DNA from 2 places in the Pseudogemmobacter sp. TB195 genome. Region 1 is predicted to be linked to the other one. Evidence: riboswitches for the same ligand, from Rfam matches in the RefSeq annotation. Region 1 holds a riboswitch; the other holds the start of a gene.
What was found. Region 1 has a riboswitch for thiamine pyrophosphate ahead of thiD (bifunctional hydroxymethylpyrimidine kinase/phosphomethylpyrimidine kinase). Riboswitches for the same ligand answer to the same signal wherever they lie in the genome.

Region 1 (7,604 bases):
GGGCGTCAATATCCTCGACCTGCCCGCTGTCGCCGGCGCCGTCGAAGGTGACAATGATCTCGGTAATCCCGGCGGCGCGCATGGCCGCGAACAGGACCTCCTTGTTCTGTGCCATTGCGGTGGTGTTGAGCGTCTGATGCGCCAGCTGCGAGGCATCGAACTGCGCCATGGCGGCCGCCAGGCTGGCTTCCTGGGTTGTTGCGATATCTTGGGTCATCGGACTTCTCCTGAGAGCAAAGGGACGGGTGAAGCCGACCGGCGCTCTCTCTGGGATCGGAAGGCTCGCCCTTCCCAGACCCCTCCTCGATCTCTCCCGTGCCGGGTTCATCCCGGCTCCGCCGCGCGGCGGAGCCACAGGCGAGTGATCGCGCTCCCCCCGTGGACGGCGCTGCGCACAGCGAAAGCCGCCCGAAGGGGGTGAGGCGCTTGCGCGCCTCACTGCCAGGGGTCGATCTCGAGGGCGATGAGCGTCTCATCGCCATCATATTCATCGGCGGGCATGGCGGCATGGCTGCCATCGCCGGCCTGAAACACGACGATCGAGACCATCAGCGTAGCGGCGAGGCTGGCGGCGAATGCGGTGGCATCTTTCCTGGACATGGGACTGGCTCCTGTCTTTGGAGACGAGGGACCATCCCCCGCTCGACAGGCGCCCGAAGTGTCTGACCGGATCTGCAATCACCCTTGGGCGTTCGGGCCCCTTGCCCGAATCCCCGAGGGCGGCACGCGCGCGTAAGCCGACCCTTTACGGGTTGATTTCAAAGAGACGGATCGGACCAAGGTTTGCGAATGGAAGCGGGGATGGGGCTTTGGCTCTGACAGGTGCCTGATCCCATGACGGGATGCCTCCGCTCGCCACCGGCCTCGGAGCAAGATGGGCGCGTTCTTCGTCGTGTTGAAGACGGTGAAATCCGGTCCGCAAATTGAAGATGAATATTATACGGGAGACACTCACGACCGTCGGCCCCAGACATAAGGCCATGCCGCGCACAAGGAACCGGTGAAGACCACGCGCGGCGATCCTCGAGGAAAAAGGCCCGATACCAGCCAGCCGGCTTTCAGCTCAGACTCGGAAAATACCCCTGCCATTGCTCCAGGCGGGTTGATCAGGCACAAGAGTGGTCATGAGTGATCATATTGGCAGCAAATCCAGCGCAGCGCTTTTCCCGCTGCTGATCGGGACCAGGGCACGCCATGTGCCTGGGTTGCCTGTGCGCTGAGCATGCGCTGACCGCCGGGCAACCCCAGACCATTCCCTTGCAACACATCAGACCGGCACCCTGACGGGGCCGAGGGATTTGTCATGACACTCTGGACTGAACTGGCCCGCGCCTCGACCGAGGCGGGCGACGATATCCTGTTGCGCAAACGCGGCGATATCTATGAGATCCGCTTCAACGGCATCGAGTTGATGTCGAACATCATGTGGCGCTCCGAAGCGGTGCTGGCCGAGCGCAGCCTGCGACAGCTTGGCGGCGCGCCCCAACCTCGCCTGTTGATTGGCGGACTCGGCATGGGCTTCACCCTGCGGGCCGCGCTCGATCTCTCGCCCCCCGATGCGCAGGTCACAGTCTGCGAATTGATCCCGGCGATTGCAGAATGGAATCGCGGGGTTCTGGCCCCGCTGGCCGACCATCCACTGCGCGATCCGCGAGTGCAACTGCGGGTCATGGATGTGATGGATCTGCTTGCCGAAAGCGGCCCAGGCTTCGATGTGATCCTGATGGATACTGACAACGGGCCGGATTTTCTGGTCCGCGATGACAACCAGCGCCTCTACGGACAAACCGGCCTGAACGCGGTGCGGGATGCCCTGCGACCAAGCGGGATTGCGGCCTTCTGGTCTGCTGAGATCTCCGATCCATTTGAGGACAGGCTCAACGAACTTGGCTGGAACTGGCAGCGCGAGGACGTGCAATTGCCCGGCGGGCGGGTGGATGCCTTCCACCATATCTACCTAGCGCGGCAGTTCCAAGGTGAGCGAGTATCACCAGGGTTGGCGGTCGCGGGCCATATTCCGCCCGCACTGGTCTTGGCCCAGCCGGCAGGACCGGACATAAGCTGACATAAGATCAGCTCGGAGCATATCCCTGGACAGCGAACCACTCTTGCTCGCGGCGGCATTTCTGGCGGTCGCTCTGGTCTATGCGGCGGTCGGGCAAGCGGGCGCGTCCGGGTATATCGCGATCATGGGCGTGGCGGGCTTTGAACCGCTCGCCATGAAGACGACGGCGCTTTCGCTGAACCTCCTCGTCGCGGCAATCGGCACAGCCCTTTATCTTCGAAATGGCCGGTTGTCGTGGCGCAATGTCTGGCCCTTTGCCATCCTCGGGTTCCCCTTCTCGATGCTGGGTGGTGCCATCCATCTGCCAGGAACGCTCTATTTCCCATTGGTCGGGGCCGTTCTGATCCTGTCCGCGCTTCAAATGGCACGATCAGCATTTCTCGCCAGCCCCTCCCGCCCGGATACCCCGGTCATGCCGCCATTCATGGCAGCGCTCGTGACCGGGGCGGTCATTGGTTTTGTGTCAGGAACAACGGGAACGGGTGGAGGCGTGTTCCTGGCCCCCGTCATCCTGGGCATGAACTGGGCCACCCCACGCCAGACGGCGGCGACCACGGCCGTGTACAACCTTCTGAACTCGGCCGCAGCGCTGATCGGCGCCTATGCCGCCTGGGACCAGATGCCGTCCACCCTGCCCGGCTGGCTTTGCGCGGTCACAATCGGTGGGACAGCCGGTGCCTGGATCGGCAGTCGCTATCTGTCGGACCGCTGGCTGCGTGGCATCCTCTCGGTCCTGCTGTTCTCATCAGGGATCAAGCTGCTGATGTGATCCGGTCTCCTATCTCGGCCCGTCCAGCTCTCCCGATCTTGCCCTGGGAGCGAAACTTCTCTAACGTTTGCGCCACTTACTCGTTGGGGTGTCCCGGGCAACCGGGGCTGAGAGGCGATAGCCAACCCATCGAACCTGATCCGGTTCATACCGGCGGAGGGAACGGGTAGCTCTAGCATCTCACGGCGGGATTCCGTCCGTGCGCCAAGCCCCCAGAACCAGTCCGTCGGTCACTTTTGGGGGCGACGTGACAACCATCGCATTGACCATTGCAGGCTCCGACAGCGGCGGCGGGGCGGGGATTCAGGCAGATCTGAAGACCTTTTCGGCGCTCGGGGTTTACGGCGCGAGCGTGCTGACCGCGATCACGGCGCAAAACACCTGCGCTGTCACCGCCATTCAAAGCCTGCCCCCCGCCATCGTTCGCGCACAGATCGAGGCCGTCTTCGACGATCTCGCCGTGGGCGCGGTCAAAATCGGCATGCTCGGCGACCCCGAGGCGATCGCAACCGTGGCGACGGCGCTGAAGGACTGCGCGGTGCCGGTGGTGCTCGACCCGGTGATGGTGGCGAAATCCGGCGACCGGCTGCTTGCCGCCGAGGCGATTGCGGCCCTGCGCGAACGCCTGTTGCCGCTGGCCACTGTCCTGACCCCGAACCTGCCCGAGGCCGCCGATCTGCTCGCGATGCCCCCGGCACGCGACCACGCCACCCGGCAGGCACAGGGTGGCGCCCTGCGCGCCATGGACCCGGAATGGGTCATGATGAAGGGTGGCCATGCCGAAGGCCCGGTCTGCACCGATCTGCTGATCGGCCCTGCCCCGCTGGAAATCAGTGCGCCGCGCCTTGCCACCCGCAACACCCATGGCACCGGCTGCACGCTCTCGGCTGCGATTGCCGCCGGGCTGGCGCAGGGTCTGAGCGTGCCCGAAGCCGTGACCCGCGCGCATAGCTATCTGCAAGCGGCCATCGCGGCGGCGGACAGGCTTTCGGTCGGCTCGGGGCACGGGCCGGTGCATCATTTCCATGCCTGGTGGCCAGATGGGGAAAGACGGGCATGAACATCCGCATCCTCGGCGCGGGCGTCATGGGCCTTGTCATCGCCACCGAACTGACCTCACGCGGCCATCGCGTTGAAATCATTGACCCCGCAGGCCCGCCCGGGCCGCATGGCTGCTCATGGTGGGCGGGCGGAATGCTCGCACCGCATTGCGAAGTCGTGGATGCCGAAGAGCCGGTGGAGCGCCTTGGGTTGGCCGCAATCGACTGGTGGGACCGCCACACCGGCGCGGTGGAGCGCAAGGGCACGCTGGTGCTGACGCCCGAGCGCGACAGGGGCGAGCTGGCCCGCTTCGCCCGCCGCAGCCGGAACCACCGCAGCCTCGACGCTGACGGAATCGCGGCGCTGGAACCCGATCTTGCCGGGCGCTTCAACACGGGCCTGTTCTTCGAGACCGAGGCACATCTTTCCCCCCGCAAGGCCTTGCAGGCGCTGAAAAACCGCCTCGACGCCGCCGGTGTCGCGTTCCATTCCGAAGCACCCGCCCCCGCCCTGACCATCGACGCCCGAGGCCTCGCCGCCCGGGACGCACTGCCGGACCTGCGCGGCGTGCGGGGCGAGATGCTGGTGCTGCGCTGCCCCGGCGTCAGTCTCTCGCGCCCGGTGCGAATGCTGCATCCGCGCATGCCCCTTTACATCGTGCCGCGCGGCGATGGCATCTTCATGCTGGGCGCCACGATGATCGAGAGCGACCGGCGCGGCGTGGTCACCGCCCGCTCGCTTCTTGAACTCCTCTCCGCCGCATGGGCGCTGCATCCGGGGTTCGGCGAGGCCGAGGTGCTGGAACTCGGGGCCGATGCCCGCCCGGCCTTCCCCGACAACCTGCCCCGCCTGCGCAGACGTGGCGGCACCCTTTATGCCAACGGGCTTTACCGCCACGGCTTCCTGCTCTCTCCCGCTGTCGCCCGCATGGCGGCGGAGCATATCGAAACCGGCATCACCCCCGAATTCATGGACGAGGTTTCCTGATGGACATCACCCTCAATGGCGAGGCGCGGCAGACTGCTGCCACCACCCTTGCCGATCTGCTGGCCGAACAGGGCCTGACCGCCAAGGTGGCCACCGCCATCAACGGCAGTTTCGTGCCCGCCAGCCTGCGTGCTGCCACCCCGATCCGGCACGGCGACCGGATCGAGGCGCTTTCCGTCATGCAGGGGGGCTGAACCATGCCGGTCTTCTACGGGACAGAGGTCGAGAGCGCGCTGATGCTCGGGACCGCGCAGTATCCCTCGCCCGCAACCCTCGCCGAGGCGTTCCGCGCCTCGAAAGCCGGGATCGCCACGGTCAGCTTGCGCCGCGAACAGGGCGGCGGCCATGCATTCTGGGAGCTGATCCGCGGGCTTGGCACCCGCATCCTGCCCAATACCGCCGGCTGCCACACGGTCAAGGAGGCCGTGACCACCGCCCATATGGCGCGGGAATTCTTCGGCACCGACTGGATCAAGCTGGAGGTGATCGGCCATACCGACAGCCTGCAACCCGATGTCTTCGCGCTGGTCGAGGCCGCGCGGATCCTCGCGGAAGACGGGTTCAAGGTCTTCCCCTATTGCACCGAGGATCTGATCGTCTGCGACCGCCTGTTCCATGCGGGCTGCGCGGTACTGATGCCATGGGGCGCACCGATCGGCTCCGGCCTCGGGATCAACAACGCTTATGGGCTGCGGGCGCTGCGGGCCGAATTCCCCGACACCACCCTCGTCGTCGATGCCGGGATCGGCCTGCCGAGCCATGCCGCCCGCGCGATGGAAATGGGCTATGACGCCGTCCTTCTGAACACCGCCGTGGCCAAGGCGGGTGACCCCGCCGCGATGGCCCGCGCCATGGCGCTGGCGGTCGAGGCCGGACGCGCCGCCCACCGCGCCGATCCGATGGAGCCGCGCGACATGGCCACCCCCTCCACCCCCGTGATCGGAAAGGCTTTCCTCGCATGACCCTGCCGCGTTTCTACCCGATCTTCGACAGCGCCGATTGGATCGCGCGCATGCTGCCCCTTGGCATGCAACTCGTGCAGCTGCGCATCAAGGACCGACCGGAGGCCGAGACCCGCGCCGAGATCCGCCGCGCCCGCGATCTGTGTCGCGCAGCGGGGGCGATCCTCGTGATCAACGATTACTGGCAGATCGCCATCGAGGAAGGCTGCGACTGGCTGCATCTGGGACAGGAAGACCTCGACACCGCCGATCTGGGCGCGATCCGCGCGGCGGGGCTGAAGCTCGGGATCTCCACCCATGACGAGGAGGAGCTCGCCCGCGCATTGGCGGCCAAGCCCGATTACATCGCGCTCGGGCCGATCTGGCCGACGATCCTCAAGCAGATGAAATGGCACCGGCAGGGCACGGAAAAGCTGACCGAATGGAAGGCGAAGATCGGCACGACCCCCCTGATCGCCATTGGCGGCCTAAGCATCGCCCGCGCGCCCGAGGCCTTTGCGGCAGGCGCAGATGTGGTCTCGGCCGTCACCGACATCACGCTGAACCCGGACCCCGAAGGGCGCTTGCACGACTGGCTGGACGCCACGCGATGAGCCGTTACGCGAGGCAGGAGATTCTGCCCGAAATCGGGCGCGAGGGGCAGGCCCGCATCCGCGCCGCGCATCTTCTGGTGGTCGGCGCGGGCGGGCTTGGCGTGCCGGTCGTGCAATATCTGGCGGGCGCGGGCGTGGGGCGGATCACGCTGATTGATCCCGACCGGGTGGAGAAAAGCAACCTCCACCGCCAGCCGATCTACGCCGCCCATATCGGCCAGCCGAAAGCGCAGGCGGCGGCCGCCTTTGCCCATGCCCTGAACCCCGATGTCTCCGTCACCCCGGTGATCGACTGGCTGACCCCCGCCAATGCGCCTGCATTGATAGCAGACGCGGATCTGGTGCTCGATTGCGCCGACAGTTTCGCCGCCAGCTACACGCTGTCGGATCTGTGCCTGATACTCGGTAAGCCCTTGATTTCGGCCTCGGTTCTCGGGACCTCCGGCTATGTCGGCGGGTTTTGCGGCACCGCACCATCGCTGCGCGCGGTCTTCCCCGACCTGCCCGACACGCTTGCGACCTGCGCCACGGCTGGCGTCCTCGGCCCGGTGGTCGGCATGTTCGGGCTGATGCAGGCGCAAATGGTGCTGGCGGTGATCCTCGGCGCAGCCCCCTCGCCGCTCGGGCAGCTCTGGCGCTACGAGATGGCGGGGTTCAGGAGTTCCGCCTTCCGCTTCGATACGGCACCTGAGCCTGCAACCGCCCATCCGTTCATCGCCAAATCCCACCTGCGCAGCAGCGATTATGTCATCGAGCTGCGGCCCGAGGCCGAAGCTCCGATTCCGGTCGTCCCCGATGCCCTGCGCCTGCCCCCCGAGGCTTTTGGCCCCCGGGGGCCGATGCCAGCAGCCTGTCAGCGCGCCGTCTTCACCTGCCGCTCGGGCCTGCGCGCATGGCGCGCCGCCGACCGGCTCCGCCCGCATTGGCCCGGCGAGATCGCCCTTCTGGCCGATACATCCAGTTCCTGAGGAGACCTGACATGACCCCCACCCGCCTTGCGGCAACCCTTGCCGCGACCCTGCTGACGGCTGTGCCCGCCCTTGCGCAGGACCGCATGACGCTGATCCTCGACTGGTATGTGAACCCCGATCACGCGCCGGTCATCCTCGCGCAGGAAAAGGGCTTCTTTGCCGATCAGGGACTGACGGTCGAGATCATCGCCCCCGCCGATCCCAGCGAGCCGCCGA
Region 2 (7,604 bases), on a different contig from region 1:
GACCGAGATTTCCGAGAAGGGGACGCCGTAAACCTTCTGCACGTCATGCGGCGAGAAGAGATACATATCCTCGTTGTTCTTCGCGAGCTCGAATGTCACATCCGGGATCACCACGCCAAGAGACAGCGTCTTGATGCGGATCTTCTCATCGGCATTCTCGCGCTTGGTATCAAGGAAGCGCAGAATATCGGGGTGGTGGGCGTTGAGGTAAACCGCGCCGGCCCCCTGACGTGCGCCAAGCTGGTTCGCGTAGGAGAAGCTGTCTTCCAGAAGTTTCATCACCGGGATGACGCCGGAGGACTGGTTTTCGATCCCTTTGATCGGGGCGCCGGCCTCACGCAGGTTCGTCAGCATCAGCGCCACGCCACCGCCGCGTTTCGACAGCTGCAGCGCCGAATTGATCGACCGCCCGATCGATTCCATATTGTCTTCAAGCCGCAGCAGGAAGCACGAGATCAGCTCGCCGCGCGACATTTTTCCTGCGTTCAGGAAGGTCGGCGTCGCGGGCTGGAAGCGGCCCGAAAGGATCTCGTCCATGAAGGACATCGCCAGCGCCTCATCGCCACGCGCGAGCGCGAGCGCGACCATGACCACGCGGTCCTCGTAACGCTCAAGGAAGCGCTGACCGTCGCGGGTCTTCAGCGTGTAGCTGGTGTAATATTTGAACGCGCCAAGGAAGGTCGGGAAGCGGAACTTCTTCTCATAGGCGGCATCCCAGATCTGGCGCTGGAAGTTGCGCGAATACTGATCCAGCACATCGGGCTCGTAATAGCCTTCATCAACCAGATAGCGCAGCTTCTCATCCAGATTGTGGAAGAAAACCGTGTTCTGGTTCACATGTTGCAGGAAATATTGCTTCGCCGCCATGCGGTCGGCGTCGAAGCGGATTTTGCCTTCTCCGTCATAGAGGTTCAGCATCGCGTTCAGCGCATGGTAGTCCAGCGCCGGCTTCACGCCATTGTCGAGCATTCCATCCCCCAGAATAGATCAAGCCCGCGCCGGACGCGGGCGATGTCGGTTTCCGTGCCGGCCAGCTCGAAGCTGTAGAGAACCGGCACACTGCATTTACTGGCGATAACCCGGCCCGCAAGAGCGTAGGTCTGGCCGAAATTTCGGTTGCCCCCGGCGATCACACCGCGCAGACCGGCGCGCCGGTCGGGGTCATTGAGAAAGCGGATCACCTGTTTCGGGACCGCGCCGCGCCCCTCGCCATCGGCGAATGTCGGGCAGATCAGAACGAAATCCCCGCCCGGATCCGGCATAGGATCCTGCGGGGATATTGGGATACGCAGCGTCGTGCCATAGCGGCCGGCGCTGATCTCTTCTAAGCGCATGACGAAACGCAGGGTATTGCCCGAGGCTGATGAGAAAAAGACGAGCCCGGGCACGGACAAACCCCTCAGCTGGCGAGGCGGCCGATCATATCGGGACGAAAGCCCGCCCAATGCGCGTCACCGGCGATGACGACAGGGGCCTGGCGATAGCCGAGCGCCACAACGCGGTTCATCGCATCGGCATCTTCGGTCAGATCGATAATGGAATAGGACAAGCCTTTGGCATCGAGCGCACGGGTGGTTGCGGTGCACTGAACGCATGCGGGTTTGGAGTAAACGGTGATGGTCATTGCCTGATCCTTCTACTGTCCCATGTGGCTGCGGTTCGCTGAGAAACGGCCAGCGGAAAGCCTCCGCCGGGTGATGTCCTCGCGCCCGTCGCACGGTTTTGTTGCCTTCACTTTGCCCTGGGATCCTGCCGCGGCTATGGTCTTCCCGGAGGTTTCCCCCCGGAGTTTCCCCTGGCCGTTCCTGCCGCTGGCTGCGCCCGGAAATGCCCGGTTTTCCCCGGATTTCGGACGCGTCGCAGGCTGCAGGTTTGTTCCCGGAACATCTGCATATTGATCCCTGATTTGCTCTGCTGTCAACATCTTGTGTTATTGAAATGCTACCCGTGACGGGAACGACTCAGAGTTGAAAAGCCGCTGAAATCAGAGGAAATCGTTGCTTTGCCGGGGGCGCGGGGGGGAAATGTGTGCCTCTAAACCCACAGACTCGGGCTGCACAAAATTTCGCCTTGCACAATATCCAGGAGCAGGGGCGGCCCCTGATCGTGCCGCGTCGTGGACAGAATGGTGCACATCTCTGGGGATAAGCCGGTTGACCCAACGGAAGGCACTGCAGGCGCCGGTCGCGCCCGCCGGGTCGTCACCAGATTGATTCGAAGGCGGCAGGGCCGGGGGCAGGAGCCGGGGGCCGGTTCCTGGTTCGCGGTGTTTCAGGCAGCCGGGGCGGCCGGGGGTGCGGACGCGGGGGCGGGCGGGATGGAATAGGTCATATTCGCCCGCGCCACCGGATCCTCGACCCCGTCCGAGAAGATCAGCGCATCCGCCACCGCCAGCACGCGCCCAAGTTTCAAAAGCCGCACATCGCAGTAAAGCCCGCGCCCGGCGGCCGGCTTGCGCATGAAATCGATGGAACATCCCGTGGTGACCGCCAGCGCCACCGGCCCGATCCTCGACAGGATGGCAAGGTAGACCGCCACATCGGCAAGAGCGAACATCGTGGGGCCGGATACGGTGCCACCCGGGCGCAGATGGCGCTCGGCCACTTGCAGCCGCAACCGGATGCCCTGATCGGTTACGGCATCGACGGTGAAATCCGCTGCCACCTGGCCGAAATCGCGGGTGACAAAGTCGTTCAGCGCGGCTCTGTCCATCAGGATCGGTTTCGCCATCGGTGTTCTCCCATATCTGCGCGTGGTGACCGGCGGGGAGAGTACCCGTCTCAGACGCACCGGCAAGGCTGCCGATGCGTTATTTTCTGTGAGGCCGCGCGGCTCTCAGACCTCGACCGAGATCTTGCCCATCGGGTTCGAGCAACAGGCAAGGATCCAGCCCTCGGCAATCTCGTCATCCGAAATGCCGCCATTATGGACCATATGCACATCGCCTGCGGTCTTTTTCACCTTGCAGGTGCCGCAAAGGCCGAAGGTACAGCCCGAGGGGATGTTCAGCCCGGCGCGTTTCGCCACCGCGAGCACGGTATCGGTCTCGGAACAGGGCGCGGTCACGTTTGAGGCGGCGAAGGTGATCTGCGCACCGGCCTCGGAATCGGGGATCACATCGTCGATCACCGGGGCGTCGGCTTCCGTCGACACCGGCGCGCCGAAGCTTTCCTGATGGTAATGTTCCATATCGAAGCCGAGCGAGACCAGCATGTCGCGCACCGCCTGCATGAACGGCTCCGGCCCGCAGCAAAACACCTCGCGCTCCAGATAATCCGGCGCCATCAGCCCAAGCATGATCTGGCTCAGCCGCCCCTGATAGCCGGTCCAGGTCTGGAACGGGTCGCTTTCCTCGACGGTAAAGCGCAGCTTCAGCCCCGGCACACGGTCTGCAAACCCTTCGAGCCGCTTGCGCAACAGGATTTCGGATGGCCGCTTTGCCGCATGGACGAAGACGATATCGGGCATCTCGCCCGAATCCCAGGCCCAGGTCGTCATCGACATCATCGGCGTGATGCCCGATCCGGCCGAGATAAAGAGATGCTTCTTTGCCGGATGCCGGTGCGAGCTGAAGATCCCCGCCGGGCCATAAGCCTTGATCTTCATCCCCGGCTTCAGGTGATCAAGCATCCAGCGCGTGCCGACAGACGTCGCCTGGGCTTTCACCGTGACCGAGATCGACAGCGGACGCGACGGCGAAGACGAGATCGTATAGGTGCGCTGGACATTGCCCCTGGCGCCTTTTTTCGGATCAACCGGCAGGTCGAGCGTCACGAACTGGCCCGGCTGATAGTCAAACCAGGCGCCCGAGGGCGCGCGGAAGGTGAAGGTGGCGGTATCCGGCGTCTCGGGCACGACCATGGCGCATTCAAGATGCTCTGCATCATCCCAGGGCTTCACAGACCAGTTAAGTTGTTGCTTTCCCATTTTTATTCCGCCGCCAGTGCCGGGCCGGTGCCGGAAACGGGGCCAAGGCGTTCCGTCATGATGCCGGCATACCAGTCGATGAATTGCATCACCCCTTCTTCCTGGATCGGGGAATAGGGCCCGGGCTCATAGGCGGGAGAGAGAATGCCCTTCTGGTTTTCCTCGACCACCTGGCGGTCTTCGTCATTGGTGTTGAGCCAGACGCGGGTGAGGGTTTCGAGATCATAGTCGACGCCCTCGACCGCATCCTTATGGACCAGCCAGTTCGTGGTCACTTGCGTCTCGGTCGGGCTGATCGGCAGGATGCGGAAGACGATGGCGTGATCACCGAGGAAATGGTTCCAGCTGTTCGGGTAGTGAAAGAACAGAAGGCTGCCGGCATCGTTGAAGGGCATGGTGCCCATGCGTTTCGCCACCGCCGCCTTAGTCGACATCGTATAGCTTTCGGCGCCGTTCAGCAGGGGGATGCGGGCGAGCCGCCATTGCATCTGCGGATGGTTGGTGAAGCGCGAGGGCAGGCCGGCCGCCTCGCAGCGCTTCCAGTGTTCGATAATGTCGGGCGAGGCCGAATCAGGCCCCTCCATCGCCGTCATGCGCGGGTTGTCGGAATAGGTCCGGCACAAAGACGGGTGCGCGCCGCCGCAATGATAACATTCGCGGTTGTTCTCGATCACCAGTTTCCAGTTGCCGTTTTCGACGATGGTCGAGCTGAAAGCGACCTTTGCATCGGCAAGGCCCGAGGGGGCCAGATACGACATCAGCTTCGGCGCGAGGTCGGAAATGGGAGGGGGCACTTCGGCAAGGCAGATAAAGACCATGCCGCCAAGATCGACACAGTGCACCTTCTTCAGCCCGAATTTCGAAGGGTCGAAATCCTCGCCCATATCGCGGGCGAAAATGAGCTTGCCCTCGAGGTCATAGGTCCATTGGTGATAGGGGCAGACAAGGTTCGTGGTCGCGCCATTGGTCTTCGCGCAAAGCCGCTGACCGCGATGGCGGCAGACATTGTGGAACGCGCGGATGCGATTGTCTTTGCCCTTGATGATCACCACCGGATAGGCGCCGATCTGCAGCGTGGCAAAGGCGCCGGGTTTCTCCAGCTCGCAGCCCGGAATGGCAAAGAGCCATTCACGATACCAAAGATGTTGAAGATCGGCCTCCAACACCCCGGGATCACAATATAAATCGCGCTCTAAGGCATAGCCGCTCCGGCGTGCCAGCAGGCGGGAAAGGGTTTCGGACTGGCTCAGCATTTGCTGTCCTTCGCGTTAGCCCGGGCGGGTCGCACAGGCAGGTTTGACGTGCGGTGGACAACAGGCGGCGAAGGGCCCGCGCGGGGATGGACCCGCGAGCCGGTTGCCGCTTCGCCGCCCACCGCGGCTCGACATCTCGTGCAAGGCTGGTTTCCGGGCTTGGCGAGCGGTCTTTTCAACCCTGGTCGCGATACCTTCCCGGGCTCCTCCGCCCAGTGGTCCTTATCGCGCCTCTCAGCCTCTACCGTTGCGGGGGCAGCGCCGGCTTTGACCCCTTGCAGGGCCGCACCGGCTTCCCAATTCTCCGCTGTCGCCAGCGGCACCTTGCGAGGCTGAATTGATCACAGTGCGGCGGCCGGGATTGTCTGTTTGCGACATGTCGCAAAGCGGAACAGACAGCGGCCCTGTAAGCAGCCTCATTCGCGCAGAAAGCGGGATTTTGCCGGTTGCCAAACGAAAACGCGGCGCTTAACGATTGGGCAACTTACTCGTTGGGGTGTCCCGGGAAACCGGGGCTGAGAGGCCGCAAGGCTAACCCATCGAACCTGATCCGGTTCATACCGGCGGAGGGAACGGGTGGTCTGATTGTGTCTCTGGCGGCCCGTTGCGGCCTGCCCGGGCACCAGTCTCCCCAAATCTTTTCGCCGGTCATTGGGGGCATGATGACGGCGATAGCTTTGACCATAGCGGGGTCTGATTCCGGCGGCGGCGCGGGGATTCAGGCCGATCTTAAAAGTTTCGCGGCAATGCGCGTCTATGGCGCCAGCGTGATCACCGCGATCACGGCCCAGAACACAAGGGCGGTGACCGCGGTGATGGCCCTGCCAGCGCGGCTGGTCCGGGCGCAGCTGGAGGCGGTGTTCGATGATCTTGCCGTGGGTGCGGTGAAGATCGGGATGCTGGGCGATCCGGAACTGGTCGCGACCGTGGCGGCGGCGCTGAAAGGGCGTGATCTGGCCCTGGTGGTTGATCCGGTGATGGTGGCAAAATCCGGTGACCGGTTGCTCGCGGCCGAGGCTGTCGCAGCACTGCGCGAGGCGCTTTTGCCGCTCGCGACGGTTTTGACCCCGAACCTGCCCGAAGCGGCAGATCTACTGGGCGAGGCCCCGGCCAGCAGCCATGAGGCGCAGGAAGCGCAGGGGCGCGCGCTCCTGTCGCTCGGGCCGGCCTGGGTGTTGATGAAAGGCGGTCATGCCGGGGGGGCAGCGTGTCGCGATCTGCTGATCGGCCCTGTATCCCATGTGTTCACGGCAGAACGCCAGCAGACCAAAAATACGCATGGCACAGGATGCAGCTATGCCGCAGCGATTGCGGCCGGGCTGGCGCAGGGGATGGCTGTCCCCGATGCGGTGGCGCGGGCGCATCGCTGGCTCCAGGGGGCGATCCGGGCGGCGGATGCGCTGCAAATCGGTTCCGGCCATGGGCCGGTGCATCATTTCCACGCGCTCTGGCCGCAATCATGAGCCGCGTCCATATTCTCGGGGCCGGTGTCATGGGCCTTGTGATGGCCAGCGAACTTACGGCGCGCGGTCATGAGGTCACGATTTCTGACCCGGCCGGCGGCCCAGGGCCGCAGGCCTGTTCCTGGTGGGCTGGTGGTATGCTGGCGCCATATTGCGAGGCGGAATCGGCAGAGGAACCGGTTGAACGGCTTGGGGCCGGCGCGGCCGCCTGGTGGCAATCCCATACCGGGCTGGTTACCGGGGCCGGGACGCTGGTTCTGGCCGATCCGCGTGACCGGGGCGATCTGGCGCGTTTTGCGCGGCTGACCAAAGGGCACCAGGCCATTGGCGGGGACGGGATCGCGCAGCTTGAGTCCGATCTGGCAGGCCGTTTCCGTGAGGGGCTCTTCTTCAGAACCGAAGCGCATCTCGCCCCGCGCGCGGCGCTTGGCGAACTGGCCCGCCGTCTCGCGGCCCGGGGGATCGTGGTGACGTCCGAGCCGTCAGGGGCGCCGGTTACCATCGATTGCCGGGGGCTGGCGGCTCGGGACAGTCTTGGCGATCTGCGCGGCGTGCGTGGTGAGATGCTGCTGATCCGCTGCGAGGGCGTGAGCCTGTCGCGCCCGGTCCGCCTGCTGCATCCGCGTATCCCGCTTTACATCGTGCCGCGCGGCGACGGGCATTTCATGCTTGGCGCCACGATGATCGAAAGCGGATGGCGCGGGCCGGTCACGCTGCGGTCGATGATGGAGCTGATGGCGGCGGCCTGGACGATCCATCCCGGTTTTGGCGAGGCCGAGCTGATCGCGACCGGTTCTGACGCGCGCCCCGCTTTCCCCGACAACCTGCCCAGGATCCGGCGCCGGGGGGATGTGATCTTTGCCAATGGTCTCTACCGCCACGGCTTCCTGCTCTCCCCCGCCTGCGCGCGGATGGTGGCGGAACATATCGAGACCGGCGCGCAGCCCGAGTTCATGGATGA

Region 2: it holds a riboswitch for thiamine pyrophosphate, as region 1 does, so the genes downstream of both, thiD (bifunctional hydroxymethylpyrimidine kinase/phosphomethylpyrimidine kinase) here and thiD (bifunctional hydroxymethylpyrimidine kinase/phosphomethylpyrimidine kinase) in region 1, are expected to answer to the same signal.

What each region holds. Positions count from the first base shown of each region.
Region 1 covers NZ_JBZEGG010000035.1:1,255-8,858, forward strand. Annotated here, with positions in the region: gene AC4FS3_RS25585 (DUF6878 family protein) at 1-217, opposite strand, end outside; gene AC4FS3_RS25590 (hypothetical protein) at 436-600, opposite strand; gene AC4FS3_RS25595 (spermidine synthase) at 1,304-2,065, shown strand; gene AC4FS3_RS25600 (sulfite exporter TauE/SafE family protein) at 2,109-2,834, shown strand; TPP riboswitch at 2,909-3,013, shown strand; gene thiD (bifunctional hydroxymethylpyrimidine kinase/phosphomethylpyrimidine kinase) at 3,082-3,894, shown strand; gene AC4FS3_RS25610 (FAD-dependent oxidoreductase) at 3,891-4,862, shown strand; gene thiS (sulfur carrier protein ThiS) at 4,862-5,056, shown strand; gene AC4FS3_RS25620 (thiazole synthase) at 5,060-5,824, shown strand; gene AC4FS3_RS25625 (thiamine phosphate synthase) at 5,821-6,417, shown strand; gene AC4FS3_RS25630 (HesA/MoeB/ThiF family protein) at 6,414-7,385, shown strand; gene AC4FS3_RS25635 (ABC transporter substrate-binding protein) at 7,397-7,604, shown strand, end outside.
Region 2 covers NZ_JBZEGG010000014.1:135,219-142,822, reverse strand. Annotated here, with positions in the region: gene nrdE (class 1b ribonucleoside-diphosphate reductase subunit alpha) at 1-969, opposite strand, end outside; gene nrdI (class Ib ribonucleoside-diphosphate reductase assembly flavoprotein NrdI) at 951-1,388, opposite strand; gene nrdH (glutaredoxin-like protein NrdH) at 1,400-1,624, opposite strand; gene AC4FS3_RS15660 (PaaI family thioesterase) at 2,272-2,730, opposite strand; gene AC4FS3_RS15655 (FAD-binding oxidoreductase) at 2,836-3,927, opposite strand; gene AC4FS3_RS15650 (aromatic ring-hydroxylating oxygenase subunit alpha) at 3,930-5,180, opposite strand; cobalamin riboswitch at 5,308-5,522, opposite strand; TPP riboswitch at 5,663-5,769, shown strand; gene thiD (bifunctional hydroxymethylpyrimidine kinase/phosphomethylpyrimidine kinase) at 5,843-6,643, shown strand; gene AC4FS3_RS15640 (FAD-dependent oxidoreductase) at 6,640-7,604, shown strand, end outside.